DNA from 2 places in the Bacillus sp. JJ1122 genome. Region 2 is predicted to be linked to the other one. Evidence: predicted binding sites of a transcription regulator. Region 2 holds the regulator's gene; the other holds the start of a gene.
The links. The regulator Rex, encoded in region 2, represses fermentation and respiration genes when NADH is low (regulators of the CRP and FNR family bind a similar motif). The targets are predictions, from matches to a motif close to TTGTGAAATATTTCACAA.

Region 1 (5,303 bases), on a different contig from region 2:
TCAAATAATATCCCAATCATTAGATAGAGTTTTGTATTATGTAAGTGCTAGTAAGACAAGAAAAGTCTACGGGGATAGCTGGGATGCTACGGATTCCTGGCATATAAGAAAAAAGGAAATACCCGAAGAAACTATTAATCAGTTATATCATTATTCTAAGCAAAATATCTTAAGTAATCTACAGCGCAGGTTAAAAGATTTAGTAAAGGAAGATTGAAAAAACCTCATTTAGGTACATCACGGTGAACCTTATCATAAATGGAGCCAAAAAAAAACTTGAAAATAAGGTGTTATTAAAATTGAGGATTAAAGTGGGAATAAATTAATCAAGATTCTGTATCTGGATAAGGAAAAAATTTCGAGTCTGATGAACTTAGTTGAGCGCTAAGTTCATTTTATTTTGTTCTAAGTCATTCTTCAGTATAGCTAACTTAAAAATGAATCAGCAAACTAATAGGAAAAGGATAGCTTAGACCCTGTGGGCCTGGCTATCCTTTTTTACAATTTAACTTTTCACCTGAGCTTTGCAATAAACATCAACAAAGTGTGCTGGGCTTAATTTTTCACTGGTTACACGGCTGATTTTTTCATTCCAGTCATAAAGGGCGGCTGGTTTGAAGAATTGGTTGATGAGCATTTCTCCCGTTTCTTTTGTGAAAAATTCAGGAGAAATCTTCGTTTCAATATGACGAAGAAGTTGTGCAGCCATTAATTCTCCAAGTAAATAATTTTGGTAATAAACAGGTGCGAGTGTAAAATGAATTTTTGCAGCCCAATCGGGATGATCCGTTTCATCAGGAGGAGTGACTAGCTGAACTTCATTTACTGTTTTCCACCATAAAGCGTTTAAATCTTGATCGGGATTTTCGTACAGTTCTTTTTCAAAAAATACAAAGGTAATAATCCATCTTGCTGCAATAAGCATTTGTAACTGTTGGTACTTTTCTAATTCAGGAACAAGACCATTAACTGTTGCTTCATCAACCTGTAAGAAGCGCTTTAACCAACGAGGGTCTTTGCCCATTTTTCCAAATAACATCGCGATCGCTTCGGTTGTTAAGGTATGACTTACTGTACGTAATCCGAATGGAAGGCTGGAGTCTATATATTTGAAATATGCTGCATGGCCAAACTCATGCAGGTTCGTTTCCATCCAATAGGCATCTTCCGCTAAGTTGCAAAGGACACGAACATCTCCTTCGCGGTCAATATCCGTGCAAAAGGCTGTCGGGTTTTTCTTTTCTCTAGGGAACAAATCGCTTTTTGCATATAGGTCATCAATTTCGATTCCCATTGAGTTAAACGTATCGGTTGTGATTTGGAGAATATCCTTCCCTTGGTAAAAAGGATCTAGATTAGTTGAATCAGAGGGTGGTGCCTCTTGGAAAAAGGGATCGACATAATGCCAAGGGCGTATATCCTCTGGATTAATCCCAAAGCTAGTTGCTAAACGTTCATCTAGTTCTTTCTTCATCGACCGGTAGGCTTCATCTGATTGAGCAATAAGTTCGTTGAAAATAGCGAATACCTCGTCACGGTCAAGTTCCTGAAGAGCAAAGCCCATCTGATGATGGTTATCATAACCAAGCAGCCGTGCAGCTTCATTGCGCTTCTTCACAAGCTCAAGCAGGCCTTGTTCTACGACTTTGCCAACCTCCTTACTGGCAAACCATACTTTTTTGCGCAATTCCTGGTCATCACTATTAACCAATACCTCTCGAATATCATTGGCAGAATACTTCTTGCCATCCACTTCAGGTGAGTATGTGTTAAATAATAAATTTAGTTCTGAAGAGCGTTTGGATAAATCAGCAATCACTTCTTCAGGAAGTTGGTTACCTTGCATTTCACTTAGCAGAAGTTGAAGCTGACGTTTTTCGATCTCCGTTAAATTTTCCGTTGCTAGAAAATGCTTTGTTTTCTCGTATGTATCTTTTGAAGAGAATAAAAGATTGTATCGAGTCTCTGCTTCACTTAATTTAGCAGCCCACTCAGGGTCTCCAGTTGTTTGGGCCATCCAGCTTGCTTGAGTCCCATCTTTATATAATCCTTGCATCTGATCATTGATCTCTTTTAAAAATGTTTGCAGGGTTTCCAAATGTATCACTACCTTTCCATCTTTAATTACCGCAATAGTAACTTTATTAAGTATTCTTTAAAGATAATCTTAAACCTTTAAAAGGTTATAAAAATTTTAAAAAAGTGAGGACGTTCCTGCTGCTTCCGTCTATTTAAAGAAGGAAGGGATTTGTCCCTTGTTAGTTTGACATATTTGTGAAGTTCTGAACAAACTAATTCAGAATGTGACGAACTTCACAAATTTTATCCTCCTTCAGTAATACAATTTAAGACATAGAGAAAACAATATCTATCCTAAAAATTCCATATATAAGATCAATAGTGGGAGGAACGAAAAATGGAAAAGAAGAAACTGGTCATGATTGGCAACGGGATGGCAGGAGTCAGGACAATAGAGGAACTGTTGAAGCTTAATCGTGAAGCATACGAGATTGCGATTTTTGGAAACGAACCGCACACGAATTACAACCGGATCATGTTGTCTACAGTCCTTCAGGGTGATAAGACTATTGAGGACATTATCATGAACGACTGGGATTGGTATAAGAACAATGGTATCAAGCTTTTTGTTGGCGAAGAGATTGTAAAAATAGACAAGGATAATAAACAAGTCATTTCTAGTGCAGGGCGGATTGCTGAATACGACGAATTGATCATTGCGACTGGTTCCAGTTCATTTATTTTACCAGTGCCTGGTGCTGAAAAAAAAGGCGTTGTCGGTTTTCGTGATATCCATGATTGTGAAATGATGATCAAAAATTCACAGCATTTTAAGAAGGCGGTTGTCATCGGGGGCGGTCTCCTTGGATTGGAAGCAGCAAGAGGCCTCCTCAATCTGGGGATGGAAGTGGATGTCGTCCACCTCATGCCATACTTGATGGAAAGGCAATTGGATGCCACTGCTTCTGAAATGCTGAGAAAAGAATTGGAAACCCAAGGGATGAACTTCCTGCTTGAGAAGCAGACCGCTGAAATCTTCGGCGATGAACGGGTAACAGGGCTCCGGTTTGCGGATGGCTCCGAAGTGGCAGCCGATCTTGTTGTCATGGCCGTGGGCATCCGCCCGAATGTCCAGCTTGCCAAGGATAGCGGAATTTACGTGAATCGCGGTATTGTTGTCAATGATTATCTGGAAACAGACATCCCGAATATTTATGCTGTTGGAGAATGCGCAGAACACAGAGAAATCGTCTATGGCCTTGTTGCGCCATTATACGAACAGGGAAAGGTACTGGCGGCGAATCTTGCTGGAGTGGAAACCGCTCCATATGAAGGAACCATTTGCGGTACCCAGCTGAAGGTTTCCGGCTGCGACCTGTTCTCCGCCGGAGAAATTGGCGATGATCCGGGAACAAAATCAATCAAGGTTCATAACGAATTTGACGGTGTCTACAAGAAAATCGTTATTCGCGACAACCGCATTGCTGGTATCGTCCTGTACGGGGATACGAAGGATAGCAATCGTCTGTTCAGGATGCTGACCAAAAAAGAAGACGTCAACGGCATGACGAGCGTATCCATCCTTGAAGCGGGAGGCTGCTGCTGCGGTGGTGATGCCAGCGATGTGGCGGCGATGGCAGCCGATGAACTGGTGTGCGGCTGCAATGGTGTCTCAAAAGGAACGATCGTTGAAGCGATCCGCGTGAATGAACTCACAACGGTCGATGAAGTCGGAGCCTGCACGAACGCCGGACGTTCATGCGGACGCTGTAAATCCTTGATCTCGGATATTCTGGCCCATACGCTTGGCGACCAGTACGATACATCATCTAAAAAAGCAGCCATTTGCGGCTGTACAACGATGAGCAGGGACGAAGTAGTGGCGGAAATAAAGGCGAAAGGGCTGACAAATGTAAGGGAAGTCATGAATGTCCTTGGCTGGAAGCAGGAAGAAGGCTGCTCCAAATGCCGCCCGGCGATCAACTACTACCTCGGAATGATCCATTTCGATGGCTACAAGGATGAGCGCGACTCAAGGCTGGTCAATGAAAAGATGCACGCCAACATTCAGAAGGATGGTACCTATTCAGTGGTGCCAAGGATGTACGGAGGAGTTACAACTGCAGCAGACCTAAAAAAAATCGCAGAGGTTGCGGAAAAATACGATGTTCCGCTCGTCAAATTGACTGGCGGGCAGCGGATCGGACTTTTTGGAGTGAAAAACGAAGACCTGCCGGCGATGTGGGAAGAACTCGGAATGCCTTCAGGCTATGCATACGGAAAAACACTCCGTACCGTCAAAACCTGTGTCGGGGCAAAGTTCTGCCGCTATGGCACCCAGGATTCAATGGGACTTGGCATCGAACTAGAGAAAAAATTCGAACGACTTGATACGCCACACAAAGTGAAAATGGGCGTGTCCGCATGCCCGCGGAACTGCGCGGAATCAGGCATTAAGGATATCGGCTTTGTCGGAGTCGACGGCGGCTGGGAAATCTATGTCGGCGGCAACAGCGGTACCGACCTGAGAGCCGCAGATATGCTGATGACCGTCAAAACGGGGGAAGAAGCAATCGAGATCACTGGTGCTTACCTTCAATATTATCGGGAGACGGCTGCCTACCTTGAAAGGACAGCTCCATGGCTGGAAAGGTTGGGACTTGAACATATCAAAGCGGTCCTGGAAGACGCCAAAACAAGGAATGAGCTGAATGCAAGGCTGGGTAAGACGCTCGAAAGATACATCGAGCCATGGAAAGAAGCAATCGAGAAAGCGGAAATTAAAGATAAATACTACCAGACAAGAAAAGTGACAGTTGAATAGGAGGCGAAAGAAGATGGAGAAAACCATGGTGAAAATCAAGGTTGCGGATTATCACTCCCTGCCTGAACGGGCAGGGCAGACAGTCGCTGTCAATGGGAAGGAAATCGTTTTGTTCCGTTTGACGAACGGTGAAGTGAAGGCCGTCGAGAATCACAGTCCGCACCGAAAAGGCGGGACGCTCACCGCAGCGCTTGTCAGCGGTCCGTACATCTACTGTCCTGTTTACGACCTGAAAATCTCTCTTGAAGACGGGAAAGTACAAGCTCCGGACAAAGGCGAAGTTAAAACTTATCAAATTGAAGTCAGTGATGGGGACGTTTATTTAATCATTTAACGGGGAGGAAGCTCCCTCTCCGTTTGAAAGGATGTCAGCACAATGAAAAAAGGAAAAGCATTTTTAGTCGGAGCAGGACCTGGGGATGTTCAGTTGATCACTGTGAAAGGAATGGAGGCCATCAAG
Region 2 (5,303 bases):
TGAAAAAGGTGAGCGTGCGGGTTTAACTTTGAACGGAAATCCAGGTTTAGAGATAACTATCCACAACGATAGTCGGAAGTAAAAAATAAATTTTCTGATTTTCTTGTGGATATCTTGTTGGATTTTGTGTGTTTCTGTGTATAATGTGGATAAATTACGCTTATTTTGTGGATAATGTGGAAAAGTCTCTGGATAAGCCATAAATCAATCTTTCTTATGTGAATAACTTTGTGAACAAAAAGTCCCGGAATTCATCTGGGACTTTTTTTGTGGATTAATATAGATTTTTTATTAAATGACAAGGTTTTTTTATTAAAAATCTAGTAAATCAATCGTGCTCCCTCAAAACCTCTAATGCTAATTGTTGAATAAAATAGTTGAGCATCTGATATTAACAAATCTTGGACAAAGTAATCTCATTTATTGGCGATAGTGGAGGTTATAATGGCGGAAAACCCAATATATTAGCGGAAATCCAATATATTAGACGAAAATTTATATATATTGGCGAAATACCCGATATATTGACGAACGCAAAAGGATCTTTCCAGTGACAGAGAATAGAACTATTATATGCAAATAAAAACCGGGCGACATCTCGCCGCCCGGCACATACTCTTCTATTTGTACTCTCTTAAGCCAACTCTGTCCATTCTTCCATCAATAAATCGATCTTCTCTTTGGCCGATTCAATTTTGCTGTTAATATCGGCTGCTTTTTCGTGATCCTGGAAGACATCAGGATCACATAAGAGTTCTTCGTATTCAGCTACTTCAAGCTCCAACTGCTCGATCGCTGCTTCCACTTCCTCCATGCGCCGTTTGCGCTGGCGTTCCAGCTTCTTTGATTCTTTATCCTGCTGATAGGAGCTTTTGTCTTGTTTAGAAGAATCTACAGCGCTGCTTGAAGCTTTTGCTGACTGTTCTGCGAGTGCTTTCAGCTCTTCCTGTTCGAGCTTTTTCTCGATGTAATAATCATAATCACCCAGGAACTCGGTAGCGCCAGTGCGGTCGAGCTCAATGACCTTTGTGGCGATCCTGTTTATAAAATAACGGTCGTGGGAAACGAAAAGGATTGTGCCCGGGTAATCGATCAGTGCATTCTCTAGCACTTCCTTGCTGTCCAAATCCAAGTGGTTCGTTGGCTCATCCAGAATCAGGAAGTTGGATTTTTGCATCATCATCTTGGCGAGTGCCAGACGTGCTTTTTCACCGCCGCTGAGCGTTGAAACGATTTTTGATACATCGTCGCCTGAGAAGAGGAAATTGCCGAGAACCGTGCGAATTTCTTTTTCCGGCTTAAGTGGATATTCGTCCCAAAGCTCGTTTAGTACCTTTTTATTTGAACTTAGCTCAGCTTGTTCCTGGTCATAATAACCGATCGATACGTTTGAACCATAGTGGACGCTTCCGGCGATCGAAGGGAGCTTTTCAACGATTGTCTTTAGCAAGGTTGATTTGCCGACACCGTTTGGTCCAACTAAGGCAGTGCTATCGCCGCGAGATAGATTGAAGGAGATATTTTCCGAAACGACGTCATTACTATATCCTACAGCGAGTGAATCAGCCTTAAGGACATCGTTTCCGCTTTGGCGTTCAATCTGAAAACTGAAGGTGGCGGATTTTTCATCGCCAAGCGGCTTGTCCATCCGGTCAATCTTTTCTAGCTGTTTCCTGCGGCTTTGAGCTCTTTTAGTAGTGGAAGCACGAGCAAGGTTTCGCTGGATGAAGTCCTGGAGCTTTGAAATCTCATCCTGCTGCTTTTCAAAAAGCTTCATATCCCGTTCGTAGTTTTCAGCTTTTTGGTTTAAGTAAGAGCTGTAGTTCCCCGGAAATTTTGCCAGCTGATGGCGGGAAATTTCATATACCTGATTAACGACTTTATCAAGGAAGTAACGGTCATGGGAAACAATCAGGATTGCGCCATCATAACCCTGAAGGTATTTTTCAAGCCAAGAAAGAGTGTCGATATCAAGGTGGTTTGTCGGTTCATCCAGAATTAAAATATCCGGGCGGGTCAAAAGGAGCTTAGCTAGAGCAAGCCTTGTTTTTTGGCCTCCGCTTAATGTGGATATTTTTGTAGAATAATCAAAGGAATGGAAGTTCAGGCCATGGAGCACGGAGCGGATGTCGGCTTCATATTGATAACCGCCTTGCTCCTTGAACTGGACCTGCAAAAGATCATATTCCTTGAGAACTCTGTCATATTCAGTCTGGTTTGTCAGTATGTCAGGGTCTGACATTTTTTCCTCAAGCCGGCGCAGATCTTTTTCCATGGAATGCAGATGGTTAAAAACGCCAAGCATTTCTTCCCAGATGCTTTTTTCGGATTCGAGACCAGTATTCTGTGCCAGGTACCCGATTGTCGTCCCTTTAGGACGGATGATTTCGCCGCTGTCATGCGCCTCGTGCCCGGCGATAATCTTCAGCAGAGTCGATTTACCCGCTCCGTTGCGGCCGACTAAGGCAACACGGTCATGGGTTTGTATTTCAAACTTTATATTCGATAAAATAAGATCAGCAGCGAAATATTTTGTCAGCTGATTAACTTGTAATAGTATCATTATTATTCACCTCTATTGCCTTAGAGATAGTGTAACCCATTCACATACGCTCGGCAATATATGAGACCCACCAAAGACAAGGAATGACAAGGAATTTGTGAACTCAGCAACAAAGTTCACACACAACTTTGTGAAAATAGTGTATCATTTGTTTGAAGGGAGCATGAACATGGCAGAATTTACGCATTTTAACGAAGAAGGCAGAGCAAAAATGGTGGATGTCAGTGATAAACATGTGACGGTCCGCACGGCAATCGCCCATTCAAGCATAATTGTGAATGAAGATATATATATAAGAATCACAGAAAATAAGATGAAAAAGGGGGATGTACTGGCAGTTGCACAGGTAGCGGGCATCATGGCGGCCAAGAAAACGTCGGAAATCATTCCAATGTGCCATCCACTTCCATTAACAGGCATTGACCTTAGCTTCGATTGGGAGCAAAATGGAAATGACTATATTTTAAATATCACCGCATCTGTTAAAACAAAAGGGAATACAGGGGTGGAAATGGAAGCGTTAACAGCAGCTTCAGCATGTGCGCTGACTGTTTATGATATGTGCAAGGCCGTTGACAAAGGCATGGTGATCGGCAAGACGTATTTAGTCGAAAAAACCGGCGGGAAAAATGGCGATTTTAAGAGAGAAGAGAAGCTTAAATAGAAATTTTGATTGGGTGGAGGATGGAGAATGATGAACGAACCTATGAAAATTCCGCAGGCAACCGCAAAACGCTTGCCGCTTTATTACCGTTTCTTATTGAACTTACATTCTTCAGGTAAACAAAGGGTTTCATCTGCAGAGTTAAGTGAAGCGGTAAAAGTGGATTCAGCGACAATCAGAAGGGATTTTTCTTATTTTGGAGCCTTAGGTAAAAAGGGGTACGGCTACAATGTGAATTATCTCCTGACATTTTTCCGAAAGACACTTGATCAGGACGAGCTGACCAAAGTAGCACTGATCGGGGTCGGAAATCTTGGAACAGCATTTTTAAATTATAATTTCTCAAAAAATAATAATACGAAAATCGAAATAGCTTTTGATGTGGATGAGGCAAAAGTAGGCACCGTTATGGGTGACGTGCCTGTCTATCACATGGATGAGCTGGACAAAAAAGTTGTCGAGGAAGGCATACAGGTGGCCATCCTTACCGTGCCGTCTGCGGTAGCCCAGCCTATTACCGACCGATTAGTCCAGGCGAATATCAAGGGAATCCTGAATTTTACGCCTGCACGATTGAATGTACCGGACTCCATCAGGATTCACCATATTGACCTGTCTGTAGAACTGCAATCATTAATTTATTTCCTAAAGCATTATCCGACCAATACAGACACAGAAGAATGATATGAAAAATAGCCTCTTCGGGATGAAGAGGCTATTTTTTCTGGATTTGTTTAAGTTTGAGATGGAGCAGGATCATCCGGATGCCGGAACCGAAGTCGAAGGTCGCGAGCATAACGAGGAGATAAGTGAAAAATCCCCATCCGGTTTCGCTGACATTCTGGATGGCGAAGTAGGTGAACAAGCTGCCTAGCAAGATGTAGACAATGCCTGAAAATAAAGGCGATTGCTTCATAACTTAAAGTCCCCCAATAAAGCTTTGAATTTTTTCTGCTTCTCTTATCATTCTCTCGATATCTTCCCTGAATACGGATTGAAGCAGGACAACGAACGTATTCATTGTGACATGGGCGATGATTGGAACGATGATGCGCTTAGTTTTTACATAAAGGAATGCAAAGGTAAAGCCCATGGCCGAATAAAGGATGACATGCTCGGGCTCCATATGAGCAAGCGCAAAAATCACTGAACTGATCAATGCGGCAAAAAAGAAGTTCATTTTCTTATGAAGGCTTCCGAAGATAATTTTACGGAAGACGATTTCTTCCAAAATCGGCCCGATGATCGAGCTGACAAGAATCACAACAGGGAAGCTCTCAATGAGGTTGATGATCTCCTGAGTATTTTCAGAGCCCATTTCGATTCCGAGCAGCCTTTCAATGTTGGCTGCAAAGGATTGAGCCAATAATGCCAGGAATACCCCTGCAACGGCCCAGGCAGCCGAGCTTGCTGGCGATGCCATTCCGCGCAAATCTGCCTGCATCTTGGATTCTTTCCGTAAAATAAGCAGCACGATGATCAATGTAAGGGTAAAACTGATGACAAGCCAGAAAGGAATCGATAGGGTTTCCATTTCCTTAAGGCTTTTGCCCATACCCTTACCTATAAAGGCTACGAGCGGAATGCCGACCAGGCTTGAAAGCTGCATGACGATATAGGCGATGATAATGTACCAGTATTCTTTTTTCAATATGAAAAACTCCTTTTAGGCCTTTTCAAAAACGTAATGACTTTATATACGTTTTAATATGATAAAAGTTCCGCAATGTTATCTCTCCATTTTACTAGTAAGCAGCTTGAAAGTTCAAATCGCAGGATGCTGCTTAAAATAATTGGTTAAATTTCCGCGGGGGCCGCATACTCTTTAAGGTGGTCTTTTTTAAACAAGCTTAATAATAAAATTTGAAGAAATCTGCTGTCGGACATTGGAGAAAGGGAACGAAATATAGTCCTTGCTGTCACTGGATTTCTGGCATGGAACCTTATATAAAATTTATAAAAAAAATTGGACTTCATGCTTGCAAAAAAAATAGAGATTCATTAATATAGAAATTGTGTTAGCACTCGATTGAGGAGAGTGCTAATAAAAAACTAATCTACATATATTTGAGGAGG

Region 1: the regulator Rex is predicted to act here: its motif matches at 2,302-2,319, upstream of nirB (nitrite reductase large subunit NirB).

Annotation. Positions count from the first base shown of each region.
Region 1 covers NZ_JBALQL010000007.1:50,439-55,741, forward strand. Annotated here, with positions in the region: gene V7201_RS06210 (SIR2 family NAD-dependent protein deacylase) at 1-217, shown strand, start outside; gene V7201_RS06215 (M2 family metallopeptidase) at 506-2,107, opposite strand; gene nirB (nitrite reductase large subunit NirB) at 2,417-4,843, shown strand; gene nirD (nitrite reductase small subunit NirD) at 4,857-5,177, shown strand; gene cobA (uroporphyrinogen-III C-methyltransferase) at 5,220-5,303, shown strand, end outside.
Region 2 covers NZ_JBALQL010000028.1:16,306-21,608, reverse strand. Annotated here, with positions in the region: gene tsaD (tRNA (adenosine(37)-N6)-threonylcarbamoyltransferase complex transferase subunit TsaD) at 1-82, shown strand, start outside; gene V7201_RS16970 (ABC-F family ATP-binding cassette domain-containing protein) at 635-2,563, opposite strand; gene moaC (cyclic pyranopterin monophosphate synthase MoaC) at 2,733-3,227, shown strand; gene V7201_RS16960 (redox-sensing transcriptional repressor Rex) at 3,255-3,911, shown strand; gene V7201_RS16955 (YdiK family protein) at 3,943-4,143, opposite strand; gene V7201_RS16950 (CPBP family intramembrane glutamic endopeptidase) at 4,147-4,878, opposite strand.